Regions from separate parts of the Halalkalibacter kiskunsagensis genome, predicted to be linked through region 3. Evidence: riboswitches for the same ligand, from Rfam matches in the RefSeq annotation. Region 3 holds a riboswitch; each other region holds the start of a gene.

Region 1 (10,636 bases), on a different contig from region 3:
ATTTTGGCTGCAACTTTATCAGGTTTTTCACTATTTGCAATCGTTGGAAAGATTGAATAAGGATGATCCTCAATATACTGTTCAATGTACCCTGATTCTAATATCATATCTGTGTCGATTCGAGTTAAACGCTGTTTTACTTCTTCAACAATTTTTGGATTCGCAATTCCGTCTATGTAGCCGATTCGAACGTTTGTTTTTGTCTCTTTACCAATTTTCATGCTTTCAAATAGAAGATTTGGATTATTAATCTTTCTGCGAATTAAAGACGTATTTACTTTTAGAACTTCGTTAAATCCTTCTCGTGACCCTCGTACGCTTGATTCAGTATCTGGTTGTTCTACATTTCTTGATTCAAAACCTTGGGTGCCAATAAGTAAAGCTGAATCATATCCATCTATAAAAATAACGGTTTGTCCTGATAATATTTGTTCTATTACATCCTCCATCGTGTTTGCTTCATTAATACTTGATGTGCTTAATATTCGGTTTTTTACTACTGTTAGACAATCATCATTTCCTGGATAGTTTATTGTGAAGTTAGGTTCCATTAATGGTTTGATGATATGTAAATTAATATATTCTTCATTAGCTAAACCATCTAAAAAACAAACAAACACTTTAATGGGTGGGTCGAAATAGACCTCAATTTCTCTAAATTTCACATCGGCACTTTTTCCTAGTACGTTTTTTAAGTGATCAGAATTTTTCGCTAAATGTTTTTCAATTTTAATTTTATTGAGAGTTTTGTTTTCTTGAGGCTTTGAAGTTTTGTATGACTGAATTTTTTTAGCGATTCGAAATTTCTTTAGCACGATTTATTCCTCTTTCAACACAAATTTATGCCTTATATTATATTGTTTGTGAAATTAAGGAAATCATGCAATTTTCTCTGATTCTTTCTAGTGATGGGTAAGATGAGTTGATTTGAAAGGATGAGATAGAATAGTGGATGTTTGAATATGTCTGGTAGTGTGGATGTAGGTGAAATCAGCCCCCTCTTACTTGACTTTTTAACTTGATTATAAGAAGAGAAGGGGCGGTGTTATGTTGCAAGATGATCGATGTTTTAAGGGGGGATCAGTCAGAGTTTGTGCGATCTGTCATCCGCCAGTTGATAAAGCCGACAACGACAAACAAAAGAAATAAAGCAAAATATACTCGGTTTGACCAATTTCCAAAATCAGTAAAGGCGAGGAAAAGCCAAAGTAGAGCTGCTACAAAGTAGATGATGCTACCTATTGGGATCTTTTTCACAATTACGTCCTCCTTTGTGGTGCTTGACACGCCTCGAAGCTTGTCGATTGCTCCACTGCTTACGTATTTCTTATTATTAGTAATGAGAAGGTTATTTATCCTTAATGTCCCTCCATTAGGTCGAAATGTACTCTAATACATGTCTCTTCATCTTTTGTAGTGACAGTCTGTGCTTTTTAAATTACTCAAATACATATTTTACTCTACCTTTTCTTCTGAATAAGTAAACATCAGTAGATAAATACCAGGTACGCCCCGAATTTTGACTCATTCAAACAGTTTTTTTAGAATAGTGTCGGTTATTGTTGGACGAAAGTTATAGGGAATTTAAAATGATTGCCGAATTACTAGTATGGGGAATAGGAATAGAAAGAGAGGAGATGGAATTATGGACAACATTAGAGAGTTTAAAGTGAAAAACCATTATTTAGTCGAGATTGATAATCAAGGGGATATAGATTATAGAGAGAAAGTAAAGACATGGAGTTGGGATATATACATTGCTGCAAATGACCATCAGGAATATCGTGGGAAGGCACTTGCACCTGGAAAAGGGATCGAGATCCCATGGACAGAATTAAGTAAAGCTGATTTACTTGAAGAAATGATTGAAATTTGCGAGAGGCAAATGCCTAAGCATTCATAATAGAAGTTATCAAGAAATGACTTGGATAATAAACATATAAACCGCTAGGCATTTAAACCTAGCAGTTTTTTTGTTTTTCATTTGATCACTAAAAAGTTTTTTAAGTTAAGAGAGATCATAGTTTTTTTTACTTTGAATAGGTCATAACAAAATGTAAAACGGTTGTGGATGAAGTAGGGTTTATATATGCATGTTCTCTGTCTCCACTAAACTTAATTGAATCATATTCATAAAGATGGTAAGAGTCATTTTCAATTTGAATTAGTACTTCACCTGACATCACTGTTACATACTCAGTCACTCCAAGTTGATGTGCACCTGGTTTGTATTCACTGTGTGGCTTTAAGAATGCACGGTGTATTTCGCTAGAACCATGGTGAACACTATCAAACATTGGCTCAAGTGTACAGGCCTCATTTGCACTCAGCACTTTATTCCCCTTATGTTTACGGGAAATGGTGATGTCTGCATTTTCATGTAACAATAAGGATAGAGGGATGGAGAGACCATTTGCGATTTTCCAAATAACTGTTAGAGAAGGATTGGCCTCGCCTCGCTCGATATTTCCTAACGTTAATTTGCTTACGTCAGTTGCCTCAGCTAATTGTAGTAAACTCATTCCTCGTTTTTTTCTGATTTCCCTCAACGTTTCTCCCACTTGTCTCGCTATTTTTTCAGCTTCGTGTTGATCCATAAAGACAACCTCCTTACATAACGTTGGTAATATTCTGAACAATAAAGTATATTATACTTTAGCTATGATATAATATATTATACACTACGTTTGGTAGAAAGGTTGAGAGTATGAAAGAAATCATGATCGGCATTATTGCATCAATGTTTTTTGCCGTAACCTTTATTTTAAATCGTTCAATGGAATTGTCTGGCGGCAGCTGGCTTTGGAGTTCCTCATTGCGATTCGCTTTTATGGTACCATTTTTATTTTTAATTGTACTTTTTCGTAACAATTTAAAACAAGTTTTTATTGAAATGAGAAAACATCCATTTCAGTGGTTAGGTTGGAGTTTTGTTGGCTTTGGTTTATTTTATGCACCTATAACGTATGCTGCGGCATATGGTCCAGGTTGGTTAGTTGCTGGAACTTGGCAACTAACGATTGTAGCAGGAACACTTCTGGGACCTTTGTTTTTTGAAACAAATAGTGATAAAAAAGTCCGGAATAAAATACCAAAGAGGGCTCTTGCAATTTCGCTACTTATCTTGGTTGGAGTTAGTCTAATGCAACTGCAAAAAGCTCACAGTCTCACAGTTCATACAGTTACAATTGGGATGCTACCTGTGGTCGTAGCGGCTTTTGCTTACCCATTAGGAAATCGCAAAATGATGGAACTATGTAAAGGAAGGTTAGACTCGTTTCAGAGAATCTTAGGAATGACTTTAGCGAGTATGCCATTTTGGGTTGTCATTGGTGTAGTTGGTTTTCAAACAGTGGGAAGTCCTTCAACCGATCAAATTGTGCAATCATTTATTGTCGCCATTAGTTCAGGCGTCATTGCGACAACCCTATTTTTTATTGCGACCGACCGCGTCCGCCATCATCAAGGGAAGCTTGCAGCTGTGGAAGCTACACAATCAACACAAGTACTCTTTGTGCTAATTGGTGAGGTGTTGCTTTTATCGACGCCTTTGCCAAGTGGTATAGCTGTAATAGGTTTATCATTAATTGTTATTGGAATGCTGCTTCATAGTTATTTTATGAAAAAGCTAAACGTACCTGTGCAGTTTGTTAAGAGAAGCGAACATCGTATGTAATGGAATGCCCTCCTTCATGATTGATGATGGTCATAAAGGAGGGTCTAATGCCAAGTGTGTCTTAGTAAATATATACACAAATCTTACTGCAATGCTTTATCCAACTCAGAAAAACCGATCACTTTTAATGCCTCAATTTCTTCGTCGGAGAACCGCTCTTGTAGCATCGTAAGTAACTCTTCTCTTTTTTCCTCATCAACTCCATGACGGACACTTTGATAAATGCTAATCAGTTCTGTTAATGAAAAGTGTTTTAATACGGCCTCCATTGCCTCATCTGATGTTGCATATACGAGTTCTTGGTTTTCTTCTTCTTGGCTGTCATTCATTTTATCTAATTCATGTTCTATTTTTAAATCCATAGATTTCTCATCATTCCTTTGTTCTAAGCTTGTATCATACTCTGACTCTTTCACAAAAGAGGCGAAGGGGCGGTTATTATCGCTATGATAATAACCGAGTAAACTAGGTATAGCAACACAAAGAATGACAAAGAAAACGCCTGCTACAACTGCTTTTAACATAGTGTCCTCCTTATTGGTTTGTGCAAATGATTGACATATACTGATTTATTCTTAACTATGTAATATATAAGTAGACAAGTGAGAATGCCAATCGAGTTGATGATAACGTCCAAAAATCTTCCATCTCGTTCAAAAAAGGGCTGAAAGAATTCTGAGATAATGGCGAAACAAAAGCTAAATAGGAATCCGTATCTTGCTTCTTTCCATGCTAAAATACTTAAGACTGCAAGTGTAAAAAAAGCGAGGTAGTGACCAAGTTTTTGCAATAGAAACAGATCACTTGCTCCAGTCAGGGAATAGGTATTAAAAAAGGTTGAGAACCTAGGTTGTAATGTAAACGAAAACTGAATGATCCCGTTCATCCAAAGCTCTCGAAAATTCTCTGTAAATAAAAAAGGAAGTAAAATGAGGAACCAACATCCTAACAATAATTTATATCTATACATTATGACTCACCTCACTACAAGCAAGTGTAGTCATTCTTTTTTCATTTCAAACATTCGAGAGGTATTAAGTACCTCCGAATGTACATAACAAAAGCCCGTATCACGATCTGGATTGATCATTTCTACAGGCTTTAATCAGTGACATTATAGATCACAGAATGTTTGGTGATTATCGATTTCAGAGCAAATTAGTAGTCTTAATTCTTCTTCTGTTGCTTCATATAGTTGGCGTCCGTCAGGCATTTTAAATAACTGATTTTCTAAAAGGGTGTCGATAATTTGTTCTTTATCGATCTTAGGTGGGGTAAAAAAAGACATAACGTCACTCCCTTTTGCATAATAGTACCAATGAAAAAAATGTAAGCGTTTACAATATCGATTATAAAATAAATGGTAAGTCATTGTCAACTAGTAAACAAGTTGAATTTGCTAATTAGGCGGAAATATAAAAGCTAAATTTAGGAAAAGAGGGAGCTAGATTTATTGTCGGATCAGCATTTTATGGTACGATAAGAAAAAATGTTGAAAGGAATGAGTAGTTCTATGATTTCTTTTGTTGTTGCAATGGATCGTAACCGTTTGATCGGGAAAGAAAATCAACTTCCATGGCATTTGCCAGCTGATCTCGCTTATTTTAAAAAAGTTACAACGGGACATACGATTGTAATGGGAAGAAAAACGTACGAGTCGATTGGCCGTCCTTTGCCGAAAAGGAAAAATGTTGTACTTACAAGGAGCAAAGATTATGAAGCAGAGGGCTGCGAAGTTGTGCACGACATTTTTGAAGTCCTGCAAATGGCAAAGCAAGAAGATGAGTGCTTTGTGATTGGAGGAACAGAGGTGTTTAAACTGTTTTGGGATTATGTTGATCGCCTTTATGTTACATATATTGATGAAAATTTTGATGGTGATACGTTTTTCCCAGAAATTGAAGCTCAAAACTGGAACATAGTATCAGTTGAAAAGGGAATGATGGATGAGAAAAACCGTTATCCACATGAGTTTCGAATCTATGCACGAAATATGAGTTAGGTTTGCATAAACTTTTTGGTCAAACTATCCCCCTTCCTGCATAGAAATGTGGGGAAGGGGGTTTTTCAGCATGAGAGCGCCAAGAAGATATAGACCCCAATCTCGAAAAGGTCCGCTGCCATTTCGTTATGTGCTACTTTTATCTTTTCTTATTTTTGTTGTGTTAACAGTACAAGGGTTGTGGATTATTGAGAAGGGGATTCGGCCAACTTTGATGTCTATCGCTACGACAGAGACAAGAGTGATTGCAACAAAGGCAATAAATGATGCCGTATCGAAGAAAATCGCAAGTGATCTAAACCAGGAAGATTTATTTTTTATTGAAAAAAATGCGAATGATGATATTCAATTGATTCAATTTAATACTCAAATTTACAACAAAATATTATCAGAAGCAACTAACCGTGTTCAGCGTCATTTAAAAGCAATCGAACAAGGAGAAGCTTTCGATGTGACATTTGATTCAGAAGGCAATAATGAAAGTCTGACTACTGAGGGTGGAATTATTTATAGCATTCCTCTCGGTCAGGCGACAAACAATGCCCTACTTGCCCAACTTGGACCACAAATTCCGGTTCGCTTCTCGGCAATTGGGGATGTGAAGACTGACCTTAATGCTGAAACGATAAATACAGGCATCAATAATACGACGATCTCATTTAATTTTGATGTCATTGTCGATGTAAAGATTGTTATTCCGTTTGCGACAAATACTGAAGCAGTAAAAACAACGATACCTGTTGGCTTTATCAATATCCAAGGAAAAGTTCCAGAATATTATTCAGATGGTGGAGGGGGGATGATTTTACCTGCCGAATTAAAAAAATCATCTGAAGATAATGAACTAGGTCTTCCTCCAAGTGGTGGAAATTAACATTGCCTTTCCTAATAAAACATGATAACATCCATAATTGGTAATTAAATAGAGGTGCCTCATTTTACAATGAGGTAGAGGCGCGATTGCTATCAGTATCTTTTCTGAGGATGACAACGTTGATGAGAAGAAAAAGGAGCCATCGCCGAAGTGGGAGTAGATGTCAGGCTATTTCTGCTGGAGCTGCATTGAATAAATGCAGGGCTGTCATAACTTGAAGTGATCAAGTTATGGAGGACTACCATGATTATGGGGATTCACTCGGCTAAAAGGCGATAGTGGGTTAACCATTGTCGTCTTTTTCTGTTTTGAAGCTATGTATGAGTAATATTGCTTATGCGAAGTAGGCATAGTTTATTAAAGTGAGCATGTGCTTAAGAAGTCCTCATTCTATGAAAGAACCAGTATATATTATTTAGGAGGATATTTTATATGGAATTATCTATTTTATCTTTAGTGCCTCCGATTTTAGCGCTTGTAATGGTTATTGTTACAAGACGTGTCTTAGTATCACTTGGGACAGGTGCTATTGTTGGAGCGTTGATGTTACACAATTTTAATCCGCTTACTGCGGCAGCAAATATTTATGGAATTGTTATGGGAATCATTTTTGATTACGAAGTAGAATCTGTGACATTCCAATCGGTCACTCGAGCGATTATTGACGAAGGGTTTGCGATAAATACATGGGAATTCTTTATCATTCTCTTCCTCTTGTTATTAGGGATGATGGCTGCACTCATTACTCGATCCGGCGGGAGTCGTGCGTTTGGAGAGTGGGCAATGCAACGAGTGAAAACTCGTGTTGGTGCTCAAATCTTAACGGTCGTGCTTGGGCTAATCATTTTTATTGATGACTACTTTAATAGTTTAACGGTTGGGAATGTGAGTCGCCCTTTAACAGATCGTCACCGGATTTCACGTGCGAAATTAGCTTATTTAGTTGATTCAACGGCAGCACCAATGTGTGTCATTGCGCCAATTTCAAGTTGGGGTGCGTACATTATCGCCATTATTGCGGGGGTTTTTGCAACGCATTCAGTGACCGAGTACGAAGCATTACAAGCGTTCATGTTAATGGTGCCAATGAATATTTACGCACTTGTTGCGATTGGGCTTGTGTTAGCTGTTGCATGGTTCAACCTTGATTTTGGACCGATGAAAGCTCATGAACAACGAGCGATGAAAACAGGCGAATTGTTTAATATAGGGCTAGGAGCTATTCCTGGTTCTCAAGAAGATATCCAAGCAAGTGATAAAGGCAAAGTTGGCGACTTAGTATGGCCGATTATTGCGCTCATTGTAGGCACAGTCTTTTTTATGATTACAACAGGAATTCAAGGAACGGAAGGCACCGCAACACTTTTAACCATTTTTGAAAACACGGATGTGGCAGCAGCTCTTGTATACGGTGGACTGTTTGGCTTAGCCATTGCCCTTTTAATGAATGTGTTCAAGCCGAAGTCAGGTACAGGGATTGGTCCTTCCCTTTTTGTGGGAATGAAGTCTATGCTTCCAGCTATTTATATATTATTCTTTGCTTGGACGTTGATCTCCATCATTGGTGATTTAGGTACAGGAACGTATTTAGCGTCACTTGTTGAGGAAGCGAATCTTCATCCAATGTTTTTACCTGTTATTTTATTTGTGATTGCAGGTTTTGCAGCGTTCTCAACGGGAACATCTTGGGGGACGTTTGGATTGTTACTTCCGATTGCCGGTGAAATGGCAGCTGTCATTGATATTACGATGATCTTGCCGATGATGGCTGCAGTTCTTGCTGGTTCTATTTTTGGTGATCATTGTTCACCGATATCAGATACGACGATTCTTTCCTCTACTGGAGCAGGGAGTCATCACATTGATCACGTTGTGACACAGCTTCCATATGCGTTAGTAGCAGCTGGAATTACGATGATTTCATATGTTGTACTCGGAATGACGACAAGTGTCTTATTGAGTTTAGTAGTGGCATTTGCTCTTCTTTTTGCAACCGTGGTTATTTTAAAAAGAATGTATGGTAAAAAAGCATAATAAATAAGAAAAAGGTCACCTTCTATTTTATTGAAGGTTGATCTTTTTTTGTTATCAGAAGGGAAGCAAAAATCTAGCAATCGAGAAGGTCATTTATGGTAGAGTGATGAAAGAGTATTTTTGGTAAACTTGACCGTATGAAGGAGAAAAAGGATGGAGATAAATATCGTTATTAAAATGATTATTTGTACTGTCGTAGCATTATGTCTTGGATTCTTTGGCTTTTTTGCAGCGGCTTTTAGCTTGTTAATGGGAGAATTTCAGTTTTACACACCTCTTATTATTGTCACCACCATTGCTTTATTTGTCTTTTTTATCATGAAGATATTTACGTTAGCGAAACCAAGAACGCTTAAAATTAGTTCGCTTAGTTTTCTTGCCCTATGTGTTATTGCGACCGTTATCTATGAAATCAGAGAGAGTTATATAAATAATATCGCCACGGTTAGTGATCAGGATTTTAATTTATACGGCTATCAGCCATTTCACGAGGATTCTAGTGTTGTTGCATTAGTAGAACCATCTAATTTACAACTAGAAAGTGAGCTTCCTATTTTAGACGGGGCGACAGCACTTTATCCGGTGTATTCTGCCTTTGCACGAGCAAGCTATCCCGAAAAAGAGTATGACGTACATCAAAGTGAGGTCATGTCGAGCCAAACAGGTGAGGCGTATCGCAAGCTTATAGATGGAGTGGTTGATATCATCTTTGCGGCAGGTCCTTCTGCGCGTCAGTTGCAAATGGCTGAAGAAAAAGGTGTTGAACTTGAGCTAACCCCGATTGGACGTGAAGCGTTTGTCTTTTTTGTGAATGAGAAAAATCCGGTAAAAGGACTTACGGTTGAGCAAATTCAAGCCATCTATTCAGGTGACATTACAAATTGGAGAGAGGTAGGGGGAAACAATGAAGCAATTCTAGCCTTTCAACGACCTGCTGATAGCGGAAGTCAAACAGCATTAGAAAAGCTGATGGGGGAGGAGCCGTTAGTTGAGCCTCCTACTGAAAATATCGCTTCAGGTATGGGAGGGATCATTGAAGAAGTCTCCAGTTATCGAAATTATAAAAATGCAATTGGTTTTACTTTTCGTTTTTTCTCCACTGAAATGGTGCAAAATGGAGAAGTTCGCTACTTAGAAATAAACGGTGTTTATCCAAATAAAGAAACAATTCGAAATGATGAATATCCGATTACGTCAGAGTTTTATGCGATCACTGCTGGAAGTGACAATCCGAATATTGATGTTTTTCTTCAATGGATCTTGTCTGAACAAGGACAATGGTTAGTGGAGGAAACAGGGTATGTGCCTATTAACAATTAACCAAGTAAAAAGAAAACCCTCCTTAGAATAAAATTCGATAAATCTAAGGAAGAGAATTTACTGATACGTTTTGATGTGTAGTTGGCAGCCGACTTATGATTGAATCTACGTTTTCACAAAGAGTTCTTTTGATTTTCGCTTTAACTTTCGTAATGATCTCTTGAGGAAAGAGGTCACATCTGAACCATCTTTTACACGCTCATACGTTTTCACAAATTTTTCTGCTGTACATGGGTACTGCTCTCCATTTTTATCTGTTATAAGGTAGTCGCCAGGACGGCCAACGATTGAGCCTTCTGCAGTCTCAATCGTGATCGTTCTTGTAATTTTTACAGCTTCGATCACGACTGGCTTTGTTCGATAACGAGCCATCTCTTCACACCTCCTTTATCCTACTTCGACCACGCGTTAAAAAAACATCCTTTATTATTTCATCGTACTCAATGTTTATGGAAAATGTGACAAGAACCTACTCCATTCGAAACTAGGGTTGTTTCGTTACATGAGGGGATTTTGAAAAGTGAAACCGAAATTGGAAAGAGCTTTAAAGGAGCGATAATGCTCCACACATTGCACTACGTAGCTTCTCTTGATTCTTTTAACCATCAAGGAACGCAGTGCAGTTAATTATGTAAGCGATTTCAAATTATTGAAAATATCTATACTAAATTGAGAACATTCGGAATAAATAAATAGAGAAAGTGATTCAAAAATACATGTAAAGAGGTGA
Region 2 (10,636 bases), on a different contig from region 3:
CATTCACAATTACAATAATGGGTACGGGAGGTCATGGAGCCTATCCTGAACAATCAGTTGATCCAATATGGCTCACCTCATTGGTATTACCTTATTTATATAGCATGTCTCATCGTCAATTGTCAGCGCTTGAGCCGTCTGTCCTAAGCATTTGTCAAATTACTGGTGGAGCATCCTCGAATGTTATTCCATCATCAGTGGTGATCAAAGGAACGATGAGGACGTATTCGCAAACTGCTAGAGAACACTTAGCAGTTGAACTAAAAAAAGGATTAGAGACCATCCGAGGGTTAGGTGGGGCTTACGATTTATCGCTACATTTAGGTGAGCCTGCTCTTTATAATGATTCAGAAATTGTTGACGTTTTGGAGTGTGCGATAAAGACAATTCGACCAGATGTTACTATTCACAAAGAGCCGTACGGCATGGGAGGAGAAGATTTTAGTCACCTGACGACCCGATTTAAAGGAGCAATGTTGTTTCTTGGAGCTTTTGATCAAACAAAAAGGAAAACTAGTCTTCATCAACCAACGTTTTGCTTTGATGAGTGCGCTCTAGAGTTAGGCATGCAAACACTGATCAAATCAACCTTACTTTTGCTAAAAAAAGGAGGGAATATAAATGGCACATAAACTTGCTTTAATTGGATTTGGTGGAGTAGGTCAAGGGTTTGTTGAAATTCTACTTGAAAAAAGCACGAAACTGAGCAAAGAGCATCAAATAGATTTTACGATTGTATCGATCTGTGATTTATATAAAGGGTCGCTTTATCGCCCGGAAGGACTTTGCCTAGATGATGTTATGAGTGTAATAAAGGAAAAGGGAAATCTTGAAGCGTATCCTGATCAACCAGGACTCATTCGTGGTTGGTCAAGTGAAGAAACCATTACCAATTCGAATGCTGATTCAATTATTGAAATGACATTTACAGATGTTACTACAGGTCAACCTGCGATTGATCATTGTAAGTGGGCATTTAAGAATAAGAAAAATGTTGTGATGACCAATAAAGGGCCGGTTGCATTAGCTTACGAAACACTCTCAAAGCTTGCTCAGGAAAATGATGTTCAGTGGCTATTTGAAGGTGCAGTAATGAGTGGAACACCTGCATTACGCTTACCTGAAGCAACTCTTACAGGCAATGACATTACTGAAATAAGAGGTATTTTAAACGGCACAACCAATTATATGTTAATGCGCATGGAGGAAGGGCTCGATTATGATTCAGCGTTGAAAGAGGCGCAAGCATTAGGATATGCAGAAGCAGATCCAACAGCAGATGTAAAAGGATTTGATGTTTTATATAAAGTGTTAATCTTGGCGAATGTCGTGTTAGGGTACCCGTTAAAACGTGAGGAAGTTATTTGCAAAGGGATATCTGAGTTAACAATTCATGATATAGAAAAAGCAAAATCTTTGCAAAAATGCTGGAAATTAATTGGGTCGTTGACCGTAACGGAAAATGGTATTAAAGCAGCTGTTCAACCTGAAATGGTACCGTATGATGATCCGCTAGCTGGTGTAACCGGCGCCATGAATGCGATCACGTACACGTGTGACTTATCTGGTCCAATTACATTAATGGGGGCAGGTGCAGGAATTAAAGAGACTGGATTTGCGGTCTTAATTGATTTAATACAAATTGAACGGAGTCGATAAGGAATGGAGGGGTGAAAATGGCGAAACAAATTGTTCAAGAGCGGATGTTAATTGGGGGGCAATGGATAGATCGAAAAGAGTCGATAGACGTGTACGACCCGGGTACCGGTGAACTAATTGCAACTGTACCTGCTGCAAGCGCAAGTGATGTAGATTTAGCCATTTCACAAGCTCGAGTGGGAGCGCGGCAAAATGCGAGCTTATCTGTACATGAACGAATGAGAATTCTTCATGATGCAGCATCCTATATTGATACAAATGCTGGTGTTTTCGCAAAAACGATTGTATTAGAAAGTAGCAAAACGATTCGAGAAGCAAGAAAAGAAGTAAAGCGTTGTATTGAGACATTACGTTTAAGTGCTGAAGAAGCAAGAAGAATTGAAGGAGAAACCATCCCGTTTTCACAAATGCCTGGGCATGAAAATCGAGTCGGATACGTTTATCGGTTTCCTGTTGGAATCGTGGCAGCTATTACACCATTTAATGATCCTCTTAACCTAGTTGCTCATAAGGTTGGTCCTGCTATTGCTTCTGGTAATGCGGTCATTGTAAAACCAGCATCTATGACTCCCTTAAGTGCATTACGACTAGCAGAAGCATTTTTACATGCAGGGTTACCTGCTGGCGTTTTATCGGTTGTTACGGGACATGGTTCAATTATATGCGATCCCTTGATTCAACATAATGATGTCCGATTTGTTTCATTTACAGGCGGCTATGAAACAGGAAAAGAAATTACTCAAAAAGTGGGAGTCAAAAAGACCGCGATGGAGTTGGGGTCTAACTCGCCAACGATTGTATTAAACGATGCTAATATAACAGAGGCTGTTTCGGCGACAGTTTCAGGTGCATTTGGTGTTGCAGGGCAAAACTGTATTGGAGTTCAACGGATTTATGTTGAACAATCAGTTTATGAAAAATTTTTAAATGAATTTATTTTGAAAACAAAAAAGTTAAAAATGGGTGCTAAAAATGATGAATCAACTGATGTTGGACCAATGATTTCTGAAAAAGAAGCACAACGTGTAGAGCAATGGATTCATGAAGCGAAGAACCTTGGAGCAACTGTCTGTTGTGGATCAAAGCGAAGAAAGGCTTTCTTGGAGCCAACCGTTCTTACAGATGTCCCTAGGGCGTCTGAAATCGCTAATCAAGAGGTATTTGGACCTGTTGTAATCATTGAAGCTGTTACCACGCTTGAGGAAGCAATAGAGCGTTCTAATTATACAAATTACGGATTGCAAGCGGGCATTTTTACAGAAAATATCGAGCATGCCTTTAAAGCGATACACGAATTACAATTTGGTGGGGTCATGATTAATGACAGTAGTGATGTTCGCATTGATGCAATGCCATTTGGCGGAATAAAAGGATCTGGAATCGGACGGGAAGGCGTTCGGTATGCAATAGAGGCAATGACAGAGCAAAAGGTTGTTGCATTTAAGTTACAAAAGCGATTGTAACTTAAAGTCAGTTCAGATTTCAAAAAAAGCTATCAATTAATGAAAAAGGCTAACTATAGAAGATTCTGCATCACATTCTATAGACTAGTGAGAGAAAGAAGGTGAAATGATTGTTCGCATTAGAAGAGTACACAAAACGGTTAGAACAAGTAAAAAAGCGAATGGTCGATGAAGGAGTGGACGTTCTCCTCATCTCAAATCCATCGAACATGTATTATTTAACTAATTATTCTGCTTGGAGTTTTTATGTTCATCAAATGATGGTTGTGACACTTGAAGATGCGCAGCCTATATGGATTGGTAGACAGATGGATGCTATAGGTGTAGCAAAAACGACGTGGCTAGATGAGCACCATATTATCGCTTATCCTGATTACTACGTGCAATCGACAGAGCGTCATCCAATTGACTTTGTTGCTAATATTCTAACTGAGATTGGGCAGAGTACAAGAATCATTGGCGTAGAAATGGATGTTCATTACTTTACTGCATTATGTTATGAGCGATTGAAACATGGCTTACCAAATGCAATGTTTAAAGACACATCTAGTCTAATTAATATGATTCGCTTAATCAAATCAAAACAGGAAATGAAGTATATGAAAAGAGCTGGAAAAATTGTCGAGAATGCAATGACAGCAGCGTATGACCGAGTACAGGTGGGGGTTAGAGAGTGTGATGTTGCAGCTGCCATTTATCACGCTCAAATTCAAGGAACGAAAGAATTTGGTGGTGACTACCCATCAATAGTTCCTATGATGCCAACAAATGAGAATACCTCTTGTCCACATCTCACATGGACGGAAAGACCCTATGTAAAAGGTGATTTCTTAACAATTGAAATAGCAGGTGCTTATAAGCGTTATCATGCTCCTATGGCTAGAACGATGTCAATCGGAACAGCTCCGAATGAGGTGAAAGAGCTTGCTAAAGTGGTAGAGGAAGGAATAGAAGCGACCCTTGATTTCATTCGACCGGGTATTAGAGCGGAAGAAGTTGAACGAGTTTGGAGTAAAACGATTGGGAAATACGGTCATAGAAAAAGCTCTAGACTTGGCTATTCAGTTGGGTTAAGCTTCCCCCCAGATTGGGGCGAACACACAGTTAGTTTCAGACCGGGGGACCAAACGATCTTGAAACCAAATATGACGTTCCATTTGATGCCAGGAATTTGGTATAACGATTATGGAGTTGAAATTACCGAAACCATTCAAGTCACAAATACGGGTGTAGATTTATTAACGAACTTCCCACGTAATTTATATGAAAAACCAACTCTTTCTATTTTAACTGATGAACATACCTCTTAATTGGAGTGTTTCAAAAAGTCAGAAAATGACTTTTTGAAACACTCCTTTTTTCATTCCATTTTTAAAACATAATCAATACTTAAATGATGACCAACTTTGAAGGAGGTGTTAAGATACAACTACTGATATACGGAGGGGACAATAAAATGAAAGATAAATCACTTCTTTTTACATACGCAATCGTCACCTTTGTTATGATTACTTGGGGACTTAATGTAGTAATGTTTAAAGTACTTGTTAGTACGTTTCCGCCTATATGGATGACTACTTTTCGAATATTTGTTGCTGGTGTTGTGACTATTGCTATTATCATTCTAAGCCGGAAGATGAGATTCCTAACGAAAAAAGAATGGAGGCATACGTTAATAGGAGCTTTTTTAGGTGTAACTTGTCATCATTACTTTTTAGCAATTGGACTAACGTTAACCAATGCATCCAATGCCGTTTTGATCTTAGCGCTTTTGCCATTAACAACGTCAGTTTTTGCGATGATATTCCTTAAAGATAGACTAACGATATGGAGAACGATTGGAATAGGTCTTGCACTTATAGGAGTAAGTTGTATTCAAGGCGGAACCCAAGGAACACTTACACGTGGAGAATTTTATGTGTTTGTGGCAATGGTCGTTCAAGCGCTTAGCTTCATTTTTATAAAAAAAGGAACAGAAACCCTTGATTCTAAACAAATGACTAGCATGATGCTCTTGATTGGTTCAGTGGGACTTCTAATTATAAGTTTTGTTGTGGAGCCTAGGAACGCAGGAAGTGTGATGGAGGCGTCAATACCTGTGTATGTCATTTTCTTTGTTTCTGTTATTTTTGCGACTGGAGTAGGACATTTTTATTTAATGCAGCCATTTCGCGTATTGGTGCAGGACAGACAGCTATATTTAACAATTTTGTGCCTTTTTTCGGTTTAATTAGCTCAGCTATATTCTTAAAAGAGCAAGTATATTGGTATCAAACGTTTGGCTTCTTGTTTATTGTTATCGGTGTTTTATTTGGTACTGGATACATTGAAAAGGCAACAAGTAAACATAGGAAAGTTCGGGATCCTGTTCATCAAAAAAGCATGTAGCTATAGGCTACATGCTTTTAGAATTTGAGTGATTTTAAAGAGGTATGAAAGCTTTCTCAATGAAGGGCAAATGTCTCCACATGCAGCACGTCGTACGACTAAAAAGTTGTGGTTCCGCTCATAGCAAAAAGACCGCAGATGCGGTCTTTTCTTAACTTACAAAGAAGTTCATCGTTGGATGTACAACTGTTTGGAGCTCTTGTTGTTGTTCTGCAGTTAATGGAACAAGAGGCAAACGAACTGAACCGACCTTGATACCTTTCATCTCTAGAGCCGCTTTAACTGCTGTTGGGTTTGGAGCCATAAATAATGATTTCATAACTGGAACAAGTTGACGATGCTGCATAGCCGAAGCAGTCACTTGTCCTGATTGGTAATTTCGCACCATTTGTTGCATTTCACTTCCTACAATATGAGAAGCAACTGACACTACGCCTGTCCCCCCAATTGCTAAAATAGGCAAGGTTAAACTGTCGTCACCACTATATAGAGAGAATCCCTCAGGTGCATGTTCGATAATTGTTGCCATCGCCTCTAAATCTCCACTTGCCTCTTTTGTTGCTACAATATTTGAAACTTGTGCTAATCGTAACGTTGTTTCAACACTCATATTGACTGCACTACGACCAGGAATGTTATAAAGCATTACTGGCAATTTGGTTTCGTTAGCAATGGCACTGAAATGAGCGAACATTCCCTCCTGAGATGGCTTATTGTAATAAGGTACAACGAGCATGATCGCATCCACGCCAATTTCTTCCGCTTGCTTTGTCAGTTCAATGGAAGCATTTGTATTATTTGATCCAGTTCCTGCAATAACAGGAATTTGTCCATCTACAGTTTCGACAACAGTTTTAAAAAGAAGGAGTTTCTCTTGTGTCGAAAGAGTAGGTGATTCTCCTGTCGTACCAGCTACTACTAAAGCATCGGTTCCATTTGCAATTAGATGTTGTACTAAATCCTTTGTTGCGACAAGATCAAGTTGTCCATGTTGATTAAATGGTGTCACCATTGCGGTTACTATTCGTCCAAAATTCATCCAATTCACCCTCGATTCATAAAATTTTCCATGTACGTATGGGGTTAGATGGGCTACTGGGAGGCACAAAAAAACAACAATGAGGCCTCTACTCATTGTTGTTAGGTTAAGCCACTTTAGCAAAACCAATTCAATGTGTGAGATAGCCCTCCATATAGCGAGTTTGCTATATGACAGTACTGTCCCTATTTAGAACAGTCCCAGCTAATAAATAATGAGTCTTTATTAGCTTCGGCAAGTACCCCTTTCAATTAGCTTCGATGGAGCTCATTCTCCTTCGCTAATGTACTAATGGTAATTGCACCTCTACCCTCACTTCAAAGTATGAAGTAAGATATAACGTAATTTGTGTTTACCTTACCAAATGTTCTTAACGAATGCAATGGTTTATGATGAATTTCTTGCAGTAAGTTTAAATGTTTGTCCAGTTCTTGACTACATTGAACGGTAATTTCTGCTGTCATTCCGTACTTTTTGGCAAGAGTCATCAATTGTAATCGCTTTTTCTCTACTGCTACATACATTTATTTCCACTCCGCCTTGAATGTTTTATAAAGAATAAGAAATTTGAACTTCTTCAGATGTGTGAACTAAGTAGATGTTTATTTGAAATTTATTATTACTAAAAGAAAAATATTGAAAAGTGCTTCTGTTAAAGTAGGCATATTCAGCGAAAAAACAGAAAAGAATCGACAAGTTCTGCAGAAAAAATGAGGAATTTCTATATTTTTTCAGGTTGAAAATAGGAAGAGAATCGCACAATAGGGATAGGAGGGATTTCAATGAAATATGTAGGCTACCTGCTAATAGGAATACTTATCTTAACAGGTTGCACGTTACCTCAAAAAGAAGAAATGGGAGCCAATACAAATCGGAACGAAGGATTTAGTGGTTTTGGAGTAGCCCAGGCTCGTAACTTAGAGGGCCCACTCTCTGATTTGATGGTTCCTGACGATGCACCAAAAGGCTTAACAGATCCAGCTCCGCAGCTAATGCGTGAGGGGGCGTACACAACAGGAAAACGTAACTTGAGTATGCCTCATGAAGGAATTAATCAGCAAGGACCGAGGATCTTGAACAACCGCCCTGGGATAATACGTGATAAATATCCACATAGTTCAGATTCACGATTACACAAGAAAATAACGATACAAAATAATCGACACCAACAAGCATCTACAGACATCACTAGAAAAATCGAAACTCGTATTGAAGCGCTAGAAAATATTCATGACGCTCATGTTATGTCGGATGGAAACAAGATTATTATTGGATTAGAGTCAAACGAGCAAGACCGTGGAAAACTTCGTCGTTCAGTTGAGCAAGAGATTGAACAAGTAACGGATCTTTCAAATGTGTATATTACGACCAATCGAAACATCGTTAATCGAATGAGTGCTCTTGAGCATCATGTGAGTCTTAAACAACCGTTTGATGCAATTGGGGGAACTGTAGGGGAATTGGCAGATTTGATAGATGATGCAGCTCATGGAAGATAAGAACAGGGAGCAGGAAACCCTGTTCTTTTTGAATTGAAAGATTACCTATTATTTGTTGTTAATGTATGCCTAATTCCTCCGTAATTGATAAATATTCACGTTCCATTAGTTTATGGGACATAACAGCATTCTCATAATATACTCGTGCATTCGTTACTTGAAGTGGGTGAATTGGTTCTTTCATATCAAGTAGAACACGTTCAAGGGCATCTATTTCAATAAGTGTTGATAAATGGACATGGTGTAATCCATCAAAAGGCTGCGGCCTGTCTAAATCGATAAATGATGAACTTTTTTCTCTTAGTTCTTCTAATTGGGTAAGGACAGTTTGAACATCAGTCGTATGAACGGTTCTTTGTTCAAATAAGGATGCCATCGTCTCTAATAATGTAGTCGTTTCACTTATATAGTGACCAGCTTCATCACCGTAAGATTCAAGCGCTGTGTTCTCCGGTATTTTTTCTTTGTTTTGATCTCTTATGCTTGCTGGTTTTGGGTAATAGTGAAATTCTGGTTCAGATTGTTGAGCTTCAATATCATTTACGATATCCGCTTCTGAATCAGCACCACAACTTGCGAGTATCAAACTTGTCCCGAAAATAAACAATAACTTCTGTTTTTTCAAAGTACATCAACCTCCGATATACAAACGTTTCCTCTAGTATGAAACAAGTAGGAAAAAGTATGCATTAACCCCAAACTTCAACCGTATGATGGTAAAAAGCGGGAGGGGGAAGTTCAATGTATACTGTCATAATAAGTATAGCGTTGTCATTGTTTTTCTTACTTTTTTTAGGATTTATGATACTTGGAAATAGAGTAGCTCATGTCATTGAATATCAACAAGCAAAAGAGGCAGATGAAGAATTAAGTGAAATTGCTAAAATGATGCAACAAAACGAAAAAAGGAAAAGAAATTAGAAGTAAAAAAATTAAAAATAAATCATTTTTCCAGCGCATTATTTAAAGTCGCATGCTGTTTAAGCATGCTTTTTGTGCGTGATGTAAATTTGGCACAAAATGTTGAGTTCGTTTGGATATGTTATAGTGAAATAGGCACGAACAGGAGAGTTAGGAGCTTATTAAAATAATGATGAGATCTTAAAGGTGTTCTCTAGTTTCAACTTTAAGAGTGAAATAAGAGGCTGATTAATTTGGTTATAACAGTAAAAGAAAACGTTGATCTTCCTTTAAAACAAGTTTTAAGTTTGTATAATGATGTTGAGTTCTATTTTTGTGATCAAGGTGACTTGGTTGCTTTTGCTCGTTTGTCAAATAACAATAGTTAGCAAGAGAAAGATATAGGACAGTTTGATACATATAGGAGTTGAGTGGAAATAATTGATTAAGTTAATTGCAATTGATATGGATGGTACATTACTTGGTGATATAAGAAAGGTGACAACAGATAATGCTAAGGCAATAAAGGAAGCTCAAAATCAAGGAATAGAGGTTGTTGTTGCAACTGGAAGAGACGAGAAAGAAGCAAGGTTACCAGTTAAAGAAGCAAATATTACTTGTCCCATCATTAGTGTAAATGGTGCTCAGTCTCGTGATGAAAAAGGAAACATATTATCCAGTTTTCCGATTAACAAGGAACAGGCAAATGTCATTTTTGACATCTTACGTACAAATGAAATCTATTTTGAGGTTTATACGAACCGTGGAACGGTTTCAAACAATTATGAAAAAGCGTTGCAAACAGTAGTGGATTTCTTACTGTCTTCTGGATCTGATGATGATATGGAAACGATGCGTGAAATAGCTAAAGAACGGTTTGAAGTAGGAGCTATTACCTTAGTCGATAGTTATCATAACTTTCTAGAGCAAGAAGATACGATTGTATTAAAAGTACTCGCCTTTTCAAAAGATGATCAAAAACGAAACCTAACTAGAAAGAAGCTATTAGATATTGACCAATTAGCAATTAGTGCCTCTGCACGAGATAATATCGAAATTACTAGTATTCATGCTCAAAAAGGATTGGCAGTAAAAGCTTACGCACAGAAACTAGGAATTTCCATGAATGATGTAATGGTAATTGGGGATAGTTTTAATGACATTTCCATGTTTGAAGTAGCTGGTGTAAGAGTAGCAATGGAAAATGCGGAGCAAGAGGTTAAAGAGTTAGCTGACTTTGTTACGAATTCAAATGAAGAAGACGGTGTTGCTTTTGCAATTCGAAGCGCGTTAGCAGAGAATAAATAAAGAAACGTGCGGCTTAGTGATTTTTGAGAAAGGTCGTGCACTTTCTTAAGGAGTAATTTTACAGGGTTGGATCCCACTAGCAAATTGGAAGCTAGTGGATCCAACCCTTTGCTTTTGGGCTAATTATTTTTGTTTTAAATATAAATTTCAATGTATTAATACAATTTAGTAAAAAGTATTGACTATTATAGAACAGAGGGCATATAATATAAGCAAGAAAAGAGGAAAAATTCAAATAATTTTGTTGGAAGGGTGAGGGGAAAATGAAGAAGTCTAAAACGCATGCAAGTAGCAAAGCAGTAGTAATTAAAGAGGATCATTCAATCCTTAAATCTATAAATGAATACTACAGCAGAAATTAACAAGAGCATGAATTAAAC
Region 3 (10,636 bases):
TTGTCATGATGAAACGCACTTTTGATACAGAAGAGAAGATTACAATTAGTGGTGATCGAATTGATGATAGCGGAGCAGAGTTTATTATCAATCCATACGATGAATACGCAATTGAAGAAGCAATTGTACTACGTGATAAACATGGTGGAGAGGTTACAGTTATTACAGTTGGAGAAGAAGAAGCTGAGAAAGAGCTTCGCACAGCACTAGCAATGGGAGCTGATAAAGCTGTTTTAATTGATAGTGAAGAGGTAGATGAGCTCGATCAATATACAACAGCAACTCTTCTTGCAACTTATTTAAAAGATCAAGAATTGGACATTGTGTTAGCTGGAAATGTCGCTGTTGATGGTGGATCTGGTCAAGTTGGACCTAGAGTGGCAGAACTGTTAGCCATTCCACAAGTAACCACGATTACAAAGGTAGAAGTTCAAGGTAGAGTCGCTACGATTCGAAGAGATGTAGAGGGCGATGAGGAAACGATTGAAGTTGAACTTCCTGTGTTATTGACGGCTCAACAAGGGTTAAATGAACCGAGGTATCCGTCTTTGCCAGGGATAATGAAGGCGAAGAAAAAGCCATTAGAAAGGTTAGATTTAGATGACCTTGATCTAGAAGAAGATGATGTAGAAGCCAAAACAACAACAGTGGAAATCTTCTTGCCTCCTGAAAAGCAAGCTGGAAAGATTCTCAAAGGTGATGCAGCAACTCAAGTAAAAGCGCTTGTCTCATTACTTAAAACTGAAGCGAAAGTAATATAAGAGATTTATCCAAAAGGGCGTTTTTCCCTTTTGGATAAATCAGAGACCGCAATGAGCGAAGCCGCTGCAAGGTTTTAAGTCTACTATGAGTGATTTTCTCATAGTAAACGTGCAGCGAGTGAAGCCATTGCCTAAATTTCTCAGTGAGAAATTATTCGAAAATCAAGAAGGGCGTTTTTCCCTTTTGGATAAATCAGAGACCGCAATAAGCGAAGCGCTGGATAATTAGTAACAATGGGCTTTATACACATATAAATAGGAGGGGTATTCATGGCTAAAAAAATAGTGGTCGTCGGGGAAGTTCGAGATGGAGAATTACGGAATGTTTCATTTGAAGCGATTGCAGCTGGTAAGACAGTGGCTGACGGTGGGGAAGTTGTCGGTGTCTTGTTAGGTGAAAATGTAAGCGGTTTATCTGAAACACTGATTCACTATGGAGCTGATCGTGTCGTTGTGGTCAATCATAAAGACTTAAAAAGTTATACGACTGATGCGTATCAACAAGCATTGTTGCAAGTATTCGATGTAGAAAATCCTGAAGTGGTTATACTTGGACATACCGCTATAGGAAAAGATGTTACGCCTCGTCTTGCGATGAAAGCTAACGCAGGTTTGATATCAGATGCTGTTGCAATTGAAGTAGAAGCTGGTAAACCTATATTTACTAGGCCTATTTACTCGGGGAAAGCTTTTGAAAAGAAGAAAGTAAATGAAGGAGTAGTGTTTGCGACAATTCGTCCAAACAACATAGCAGCACTTGACATAGATCCTTCTCGCAGCGGCGATGTCTCTACTTTGACAGTTGATATAAAGGACCTTAGAACGACGATACGTGATGTTGTTCGTAAAGCAACGGGTGGTGTTGACTTATCAGAAGCCAACGTCATTGTAGCTGGAGGGCGTGGTGTAAAGAGCAAAGAAGGATTTGGACCCCTAAAAGAACTCGCAGACCTACTAGGTGGTGCTGTTGGAGCCTCGCGTGGAGCTTGTGATGCCGACTACTGCGATTATGGACTTCAAATTGGTCAAACAGGGAAAGTTGTTACTCCTGACCTATATTTTGCGATTGGTATTTCAGGCGCTATTCAGCACTTAGCAGGAATGTCGAATTCGAAGGTCATTGTTGCCATTAATAAAGACCCAGAAGCGCCGATCTTTGAAGTGGCTGATTATGGTATCGTTGGAGACTTGTTTGAAATTGTCCCGATATTAACGCAAGAATTAAAAAACAGCTTAGTATCAAACTAATAACTGTCAAGGAGGAGGTGAAGACCTTCTCTTTTTCATTGCCGCCTATTAATCACAGGCGAATGACAAAGAGGCAATAGGGGAAAGTATGAAAGGTAGAAATGTAAGAAGTGTCGACACACTTTTAAATAAAACTACACGTAACTAAAGATATTTCCAAGCTTTTTTAAGGGAGATTCGAATTTTCTCAAGCAACTTATTCGCCAGCAGGAAAACTGTTTGGTATAATCGTTTTGAATTCAAAAAGTAAAACATGAGGAGGCTATAAATATGGCGATCGTAAAAGTAACTGATCAAACATTCGCATCTGAAACTAGTGAAGGTGTTGTACTTGCAGATTTCTGGGCACCGTGGTGCGGACCTTGTAAAATGATTGCTCCAGTCCTTGAAGAGTTAGATTCTGAAATGGGCGATAAAGTAAAAATTGCTAAACTTGATGTAGATGAAAATCAAGAAACAGCTGGAAAGTACAGCGTTATGAGTATCCCCACACTTCTTGTTTTTAAAGATGGTCAAGTGGTTGATCAAGTTGTTGGTTTCCAACCAAAAGAAGCATTAGCTGAACTGCTTAATAAACATCTATAAAAGGCTTTTAAACGTAAACTAAGATAAGGAACTGCTTTCTCTTTGAGGAAGTAGTTTTTTTGTTTTACTACTTCCAGTTTTTCTGACTTGCATTTCAAGCTCTTTTGGATAAACAATAGAAAGAGAGGTGGAAATGGGATGAGCCAGATTAAAGAGAAATTATTAATTCTTCCAGATCAGCCTGGCTGCTATTTAATGAAGGATCGCCAGGGTACGATCATCTATGTAGGAAAAGCAAAAGTATTGAAAAACCGAGTTCGGTCTTATTTTACAGGATCACATGATGGCAAGACACAGCGTCTTGTTAGTGAAATTGCCGACTTTGAATATATTGTTACATCGTCAAACATTGAAGCGTTAATTCTAGAAATGAATTTAATAAAAAAGCACGATCCGAAGTACAATGTCATGTTAAAAGATGATAAATCATACCCCTATCTAAAAATTACGAATGAAGACCACCCGAGACTTATTACAACAAGACAAGTAAAGAAAGATGGAGGCAAGTATTTTGGACCTTATCCAAATGCAGGGGCTGCTAATGAGACAAAGAAGCTCCTTGATCGTCTTTATCCATTAAGGAAATGTCGAACACTCCCCGATAAAGTATGTCTCTATTATCACATTGGTCAGTGTTTAGCACCATGTGTGGCTGAGGTTTCGAAAGAGCAGAATCAAGTGTTGGTTCAAGAGATAACGAAATTTCTTCGTTCTGGTCATGATGAAATTAAAGGACAGCTTACTGAGAAAATGATGAAAGCTGCTGAAGAAATGAATTTTGAGCGTGCAAAGGAAATTCGTGATACGCTTCAACATATGGATACGGTCATTCAGAAGCAAAAAATGATGATTGGTGATCTCGTTGATCGTGATGTATTCGGATTTTCGTACGATAAAGGCTGGATGTGTGTTCAAGTGTTCTTTATTCGACAAGGGAAATTGATTGAACGCGATGTTTCGATTTTTCCTTTTTATAAAGATGCCCCAGAAGACTTAATGACGTTTATAGGGCAATTTTATATGAAAAAAGAACATATTAAACCGACAGAAATTATACTACCAGATGATGTAGACTTGGAATTGATGGAACAATTATTAGAAGTGAGGGCACATCACCCGAAACGAGGAAAGAAAAAAGAGTTACTTGATCTTGCGAATCAAAATGCTGCGATTGCATTGAAAGACAAATTTTCGTTAATTGAACGAGATGAAGAAAGAACGATTAAAGCAGTTGAACGGTTAGGAGAAGCAATGGGTATTGCTACTCCTTATCGAGTCGAAGCGTTTGATAACTCGAATATACAAGGAACAGACCCAGTTTCAGCAATGGTTTCATTTGTTGATGGTAAACCAAGTAGAAAAGATTATCGGAAATACAAAATAAAATCAGTAGAAGGCCCAGATGATTATGGATCGATGCGTGAAGTGATTCGACGGCGTTATGTTCGGCTGTTAAAGGAGTCTCTCCCTTTACCTGATCTCATTGTTATTGATGGTGGAAAAGGGCAAATTGCAGTCGCCCAAGAAGTGATTGCCGATGAACTTGGTTTATCAATTCCAGTTTGTGGACTAGCAAAAGATGAAAAGCATCGAACATCACAATTGTTGATGGGAGATCCGCCTGTACTCGTACCACTTAAACGTGACAGTCATGAATTTTATTTGCTGCAACGAATTCAAGATGAAGTGCACCGATTTGCAATTACGTTTCATCGACAAACTCGCAGTAAGACATTTTTCAAATCAGCGCTCGATGATATTCCTGGAGTTGGAGAAAAGCGAAAACGTCAGCTTTTAAAACACTTTGGATCAGTGAAAAAAATAAAAGAAGCGACGGTTGAAGATTTAACACAGCTTGCGATTCCAGAAAAAGTAGCAGAGACGATTATTGAGACGTTAAAAGAAAAAGGGTAAAAGTTATAACAAAAAGGGAAAAATCGGAGGCCGCTGAAAAGGTAAAAAGCAACCTTTTTTAGTGGCCTTAAAGGTCGTCCCTTTAATCATAAAGAGTGCGAACCTGCGGCAATGGCTCCACACGCCGTGCGCCTTTTGAGAAAAGCGCTCAAAAGGCTTAAAAGATAACGTCGGCTCCGCACATTGCTTCGATTTATAAACAAAAAGGAAAGGTCGTCCCTTTTTGTTTATAAATCTCTCTTGCGTGTTTTTAAATCCTTTGCTAAAATGTAAATCAATTGAATATGCCACACTTCAAATGAAGTGATTGGTAGAGGAGCGAAGACTAAGAGTACACTTTCGGAGGTATGAGAACCGTTGATGAAAGTTGAAAGGGGAATTCGCCGAAGTGCAAGAACAGTCTCATCTTTCTTGTGCTGGACCTATGTTGAAGAAGCATAGGGCTGTCACATGCCTACACCCAATTGGTATGTGGAGAACTATCTCACGAGAGAACAAGGGAGCAGTGTGGTACCGGACTGGTATGACTAGCAACAGTGAGGGGTTTTCCTTATTGTTGCTTTTTTGCATTCCATTATCCCCGTGAGGAATAAGGAGAGGACGCGGAAAATGGCAAGGATAGTACAGAAATATGGCGGAACATCAGTAGGATCAGTAGAGAGAATCAAGCATGTGGCATCAAGAGTGGAACAGTCTGTTAAAGAGGGCCATGAACTTATTGTTGTCGTATCTGCAATGGGGAAATCAACGGATGAACTTGTATCATTAGCAAATCAAATTACCGGCACCCCGAGTAAGAGAGAAATGGATATGCTTCTTTCAACAGGAGAGCAAGTTACGATCTCTTTATTAACAATGGCGCTTCATGAGTGTGGAATTGAAGCTGTTTCATTGACGGGATGGCAAGCTGGCATGGTAACGGAAGCGAGTCATGGCAATGCAAGAATTTCATCTATTAACAATGAACGAGTAGAAGCAGAGCTTGCTAAAGGAAAAGTAGTTATTGTAGCAGGCTTTCAAGGCATAAGTGAGAATAGTGAAATTACAACGCTCGGACGCGGGGGCTCAGATACAACTGCAGTCGCTCTAGCTGCTTCATTAAAAGCTAGTCGCTGTGATATTTATACAGATGTAACAGGGGTATTTACCACTGATCCACGTTATGTGAAGAAAGCAAGAAAATTACACTCTATTTCATACGATGAAATGTTAGAGATGGCGAACCTTGGTGCGGGAGTGTTGCATCCGCGTGCAGTGGAATTTGCGAAAAATTATAAAGTGCCACTAATGGTGGCATCGAGTATGGAAGAAGTTTGTGGTACGTTAATCGAGGAGGAAGTTTCAATGGAACAAAATTTGGTCGTACGTGGTATTGCATTTGAGAATGATGTGACGAAAGTGACAGTGAGGGGCTTACCAAACCGCATTGATACATTACCAAAATTATTTACGAAGCTATCAGAAAATCAAGTGAATGTTGATATTATCATTCAAAATCAATATGATGATGAGCACGTAAACATCTCATTTTCGATTACACAAAGCTCCTTAAAGGAGACACTTGTAGTTTTAGAAAAGTCAAAAGATAATTTACAATTTGCCGATGTTTCTTTTGAGGAAGGACTTGCTAAGGTTTCAATCATTGGTTCAGGTATGGTCTCTAACCCTGGTGTCGCTGCAAAAATGTTTGAAGTACTTGCACAGAATGATGTATTCGTAAAAATGGTGAGTACGTCAGAGATAAAAGTGTCTGTTGTTGTGAAAGAAGTAGACATGGTTCTTGCAGTGGAAATGCTTCATGAGCATTTTCAATTAGCAGGAGAAGTACGAGAGGTTGTTACAGTTTAACCTTATGCCAAAACTGTCAGCCCCTTTTGGTAATGAGATAGACGAAAAGGTTCGATGCCTTTTCGTCTATATTTTTGCTTGATAAGAAATGCTCCGAGGTTTGCGTTTGTTTTTTAGGTAAGAAAATAATAAGTGTGAATAATGATTTAAACGGTGAAGGTTTGTTCAAAGAGGTCTTTTTTGTTACTCGAAGTAGGACAATAGCCCTGCGATGCGTGCTTCTTTGGAGAAGAGCACACCTAAACGATTTAAGTCATAGTTCTACACATTGCTTCAAAAGAAAGCCGCATCGTTTTTCTTATTCAAACGGTGTCTTTTTTGTCTGTTTCGACTTTGATAAGGATTGTGCCTTTTTTTTCGGTATATGTCGCACCAGAGATACACTTGTTCCAAGTTTCCACTTGTTGGGCTAGGAAACCGGCTTCTAGCTGGTAACAACGTTGATCCGATTTGTTCATCCATGGACCACTAAGTTCAAAAAGTTGCTCTTGTTTCTTTTCTTTAAGTCTTGAGAGTGTTCCCCAATTCGCTTCTTCAAAAAAAGTGATTAGTTCTTCCACTGTCAAAACCGGGTATTTACGTGCAAGAGACTTTCCAACCCAATAAAGAATCGTATCATGGTCTTTACCTAGTAAATCTTTTAACACATCGTTGCGAATTAAATCATATCCAAATAGTTTTGTTTCTACTTCCATCGGGTGATGCACCTCTTCCATCCTCTTGTTAGTAATGACTAGTTCGTATGTCAAGTGATTTAACGTTATGTAGCCAATGGAGAAATTGGCGTAATATTAACGAATAAAATAGGGTCTGTTGTTTGCTTGTAAGAAACAATTGCGTGCTGCTTCTCTTATAGTTTTGATCATAAACGATGTTGCAATAGCGTACAAGCAAAATTAACAATCATCAATTTACGATAAGGAGAAAAGAAGATCAAATTAGGTAAGCTGTGATGTGAAAAGATTATCAGGAGGTGACTTTAGGACCTTGGAATTCATTTCCTTGTGATTCTAGCCTTGCTGTTTCTTAAATGATATACTTAAGCGCGAATGAACACGGAGGTACGTATCACATGAAATCAGGTCTAAATCAATTCCTTTCCCCATTTAGGGTTATTATTATCGCCTATATTATTGCAATGTTTGTCTTTAGCATATTGTTATATTTACCAATCTCTCATCTGCCAGGGGTAGATGTTTCGTATTCAGAGGCTTTATTTACATCTGTTAGTGCGGTAAGTGTTACCGGATTAACGGTTGTCAATGTTCCTGAAACATACAGTTACATAGGAATTATCTTTCTTGCATTGGCCATTCAACTAGGTGGAATTGGAATTATGACAATGGGGACGTTTGTATGGATGCTATTTGGTCGAAAAATTAACCTTTCGCAACGCATGCTTATAATGGTTGACCAAAATCAAAATACGTTTTCAGGTCTTGTTAATTTGATGCGAGGAATTTTATTTGTCGCTTTGATCATTGAATTAGTTGGTGCGCTTATACTTGGCACTTATTTTATCCGTTATTTTGATACGGTTGGACAAGCTTATTACCAAGGAGCGTTTGCATCATTAAGTGCATTTACGAATGCTGGGTTTGATGTGACAGGGGAATCCCTTCTTCCGTTTGTAAATGATTATTACGTGCAGTTTGTTGTCATTTTGTTGATTTTTGCTGGGGCAATTGGGTTCCCAGTTTTATTAGAACTAAGAGAGTACTTCTCAAAAAGAAATAATAATTTTAAGTTTAGTTTGTTTACGAAAATTACAACAACGACTTATTTTGCCGTGTTTATTATCGGTATTATCGGTATATGGGCGTTAGAGACTGGACATTATTACATTGGGTTAGAATGGCACCAGCAATTGTTTTATTCCGTATTTAATTCGGCAACAGCTAGAAGTGGTGGGCTTGCGATTATGGATGTTTCAGAATTAAATATTGGAACCTTGCTTTTTATTTCTGGACTTATGATTATTGGAGCAAGTCCTTCTAGTGTAGGTGGAGGAATACGAACGACTACCGTTGCTGTCATGTTTTTAACGATTCGTAGTTTTGCGCTAGGGAAAGACGATGTAAAAGTTTTTGGGAGAGAAATACACCCTGAGGATCGACAAAAAGCATTTATTGTTCTATCGGTATTCCTAATCATGCTATTTGCGGCTGTCACATTGATAGCTGCCTTTGAAGGGAGAAGTCAAATCAGTTTAATCTCTATTATCTTTGAAACAGCTTCAGCGTTTGGAACATGTGGTTTGTCAATGGGGATTACGCCTAATCTGTCATTTCCAAGTCAGTTCGTACTAATGATTCTTATGTTTATTGGACGAGTTGGATTAATAGCATTTTTATTCTCAATTAGAAAAAGGGAAACAAAAACACATTTCAAATATCCAACGGAAAGAATTATTATTGGATAAATTCACTAAAATATCTCAAAAGCCCTCATGGAAGGGCTTTTTTCTCTATCTGAAACCTTGAAGATTTGTATACGTTTTCTTGACGAGGGTACATGATGGGGGTACAATAAATTTGTCGGATTTTTTTCACAGAAACTTACTAAAAGTTTCATAATATTGTTACTTTCCAATTTTCTTTTAATTTAAAATTGGAAGGTTACAATATAATAAAAAAGATAGAAAAAAATCATAGTGTTAAAAAGTTTGGAAGGACAAAACATTTGTGGGGGGAAAAAAGTATGGCTGGTAATCGAGAGTATTTCAATCGTAAGTTACATTCATTGCTAGGTGTGATTCCAATCGGAATATTTTTAATTCAACACTTAGTAGTAAACCATTTTGCAACAAGAGGAGCAAGCGCATTTAATCAAGCTTCTCACTTCATGGAAAGTTTGCCTTTCCGTTATGCACTAGAAATTTTTATTATTTTTATCCCAATACTTTATCACGCAATATACGGTCTTTATATTGCTTTCCAGGCAAAAAACAATACAAGTCGTTATGGCTTCTTCCGTAACTGGATGTTTGTATTACAACGTATTTCTGGTGTAGTTCTATTAATATTCATTGCTTGGCATGTATGGGAAACAAGAATTGCCGCAGCTTTTGGGGCAGAAGTGAACTACGACATGATGGCTGATATTTTCAGCAATCCATTTATGATTGCATTTTATATTGTTGGTGTAGTTGCTGCAACGTTTCACTTTGCCAATGGTCTTTGGTCATTTGCAGTTTCATGGGGAATTACAGTGACACCTCGTTCACAACAAATTGCAACATATGTAACGATCGCGGTTTTCTTTGTATTAACATTCATTGGTATTAGAGCTATTCTAGCATTCGTTAATCCAGACTTAGCAAACATTTAAGGAGTGGGTCAATATGAGTAAAGGAAGAATTATTGTTGTCGGAGGCGGACTAGCTGGTCTGATGGCGACAATTAAAGCAGCAGAAAAAGGTGTACCCGTTGATCTATTCTCATTAGTTCCTGTAAAACGTTCGCACTCGGTTTGTGCACAGGGTGGAATTAATGGAGCGGTTAACACGAAAGGGGAAGGTGACTCTCCTTGGGAACACTTTGATGATACAGTTTATGGAGGGGATTTCTTAGCAAACCAACCTCCAGTAAAAGCAATGACAGAAGCGGCACCGGGAATCATTCACTTAATGGATCGTATGGGTGTTATGTTTAACCGTACACCAGAAGGTTTACTAGATTTCCGTCGTTTTGGTGGAACGCAACATCACCGTACAGCATTTGCAGGTGCAACAACAGGTCAGCAATTATTATATGCTCTTGATGAGCAAGTTCGTCGCCACGAAGTAAGTGGTCTTGTTACCAAGTACGAAGGCTGGGAATTCACTTCAGCGATCGTAGATGATGAGGGAACCTGTCGTGGAATTACAGCACAAGATTTGAAATCATCAGAGATCCGTAGCTTCCAAGGTGATGCAGTTATTATGGCTACTGGAGGACCTGGAATTATCTTTGGTAAGTCTACTAACTCCGTAATTAATACAGGCTATGCCGCAGCGAAGTTATATCAACAAGGGGTTCACTATGCAAATGGAGAATTTATTCAAATTCATCCAACCGCGATTCCTGGTGACGATAAACTTCGTCTAATGAGTGAATCTGCACGTGGTGAAGGTGGACGAGTATGGACGTATAAAGATGGTAAGCCTTGGTACTTCTTAGAAGAAAAGTATCCAGCTTACGGAAATCTAGTTCCTCGTGACATCGCTACACGTGAAATCTTTGATGTGTGTGTTGAGCAAAAGCTTGGAATTAACGGTGAGAACATGGTTTACCTTGACC

What was found. Region 3 has a riboswitch for lysine ahead of SLH51_RS04160 (aspartate kinase). Riboswitches for the same ligand answer to the same signal wherever they lie in the genome.
Region 1: another riboswitch for lysine. It lies ahead of SLH51_RS14990 (Na+/H+ antiporter NhaC family protein); the one in region 3 lies ahead of SLH51_RS04160 (aspartate kinase).
Region 2: another riboswitch for lysine. It lies ahead of dapA (4-hydroxy-tetrahydrodipicolinate synthase); the one in region 3 lies ahead of SLH51_RS04160 (aspartate kinase).

The regions. Positions count from the first base shown of each region.
Region 1 covers NZ_JAXBLX010000025.1:8,998-19,633, reverse strand. Annotated here, with positions in the region: gene SLH51_RS15035 (spore germination protein) at 1-815, opposite strand, end outside; gene SLH51_RS15030 (hypothetical protein) at 1,081-1,257, opposite strand; gene SLH51_RS15025 (hypothetical protein) at 1,646-1,903, shown strand; gene SLH51_RS15020 (helix-turn-helix domain-containing protein) at 2,031-2,597, opposite strand; gene SLH51_RS15015 (DMT family transporter) at 2,708-3,676, shown strand; gene SLH51_RS15010 (hypothetical protein) at 3,760-4,200, opposite strand; gene SLH51_RS24485 (VanZ family protein) at 4,194-4,646, opposite strand; gene fbpA (Fur-regulated basic protein FbpA) at 4,791-4,964, opposite strand; gene SLH51_RS15000 (dihydrofolate reductase) at 5,190-5,678, shown strand; gene yunB (sporulation protein YunB) at 5,749-6,552, shown strand; lysine riboswitch at 6,620-6,801, shown strand; gene SLH51_RS14990 (Na+/H+ antiporter NhaC family protein) at 6,985-8,586, shown strand; gene SLH51_RS14985 (PstS family phosphate ABC transporter substrate-binding protein) at 8,740-9,906, shown strand; gene SLH51_RS14980 (hypothetical protein) at 10,012-10,278, opposite strand.
Region 2 covers NZ_JAXBLX010000003.1:101,892-112,527, reverse strand. Annotated here, with positions in the region: gene SLH51_RS02705 (M20 metallopeptidase family protein) at 1-632, shown strand, start outside; gene SLH51_RS02700 (homoserine dehydrogenase) at 622-1,659, shown strand; gene SLH51_RS02695 (aldehyde dehydrogenase family protein) at 1,677-3,122, shown strand; gene SLH51_RS02690 (M24 family metallopeptidase) at 3,233-4,432, shown strand; partial or broken gene SLH51_RS02685 (DMT family transporter) at 4,516-5,510, shown strand; gene dapA (4-hydroxy-tetrahydrodipicolinate synthase) at 5,662-6,549, opposite strand; lysine riboswitch at 6,685-6,866, opposite strand; gene SLH51_RS02670 (aspartyl-phosphate phosphatase Spo0E family protein) at 6,867-7,073, opposite strand; gene SLH51_RS02665 (YhcN/YlaJ family sporulation lipoprotein) at 7,332-8,048, shown strand; gene SLH51_RS02660 (hypothetical protein) at 8,107-8,673, opposite strand; gene SLH51_RS02655 (hypothetical protein) at 8,790-8,969, shown strand; gene SLH51_RS02650 (Cof-type HAD-IIB family hydrolase) at 9,390-10,256, shown strand.
Region 3 covers NZ_JAXBLX010000005.1:43,492-54,127, forward strand. Annotated here, with positions in the region: gene SLH51_RS04140 (electron transfer flavoprotein subunit beta/FixA family protein) at 1-761, shown strand, start outside; gene SLH51_RS04145 (electron transfer flavoprotein subunit alpha/FixB family protein) at 1,032-2,009, shown strand; gene trxA (thioredoxin) at 2,280-2,594, shown strand; gene uvrC (excinuclease ABC subunit UvrC) at 2,733-4,508, shown strand; lysine riboswitch at 4,812-4,998, shown strand; gene SLH51_RS04160 (aspartate kinase) at 5,118-6,356, shown strand; gene SLH51_RS04165 (YslB family protein) at 6,659-7,051, opposite strand; gene SLH51_RS04170 (TrkH family potassium uptake protein) at 7,429-8,778, shown strand; gene SLH51_RS04175 (succinate dehydrogenase cytochrome b558 subunit) at 9,057-9,686, shown strand; gene sdhA (succinate dehydrogenase flavoprotein subunit) at 9,700-10,636, shown strand, end outside.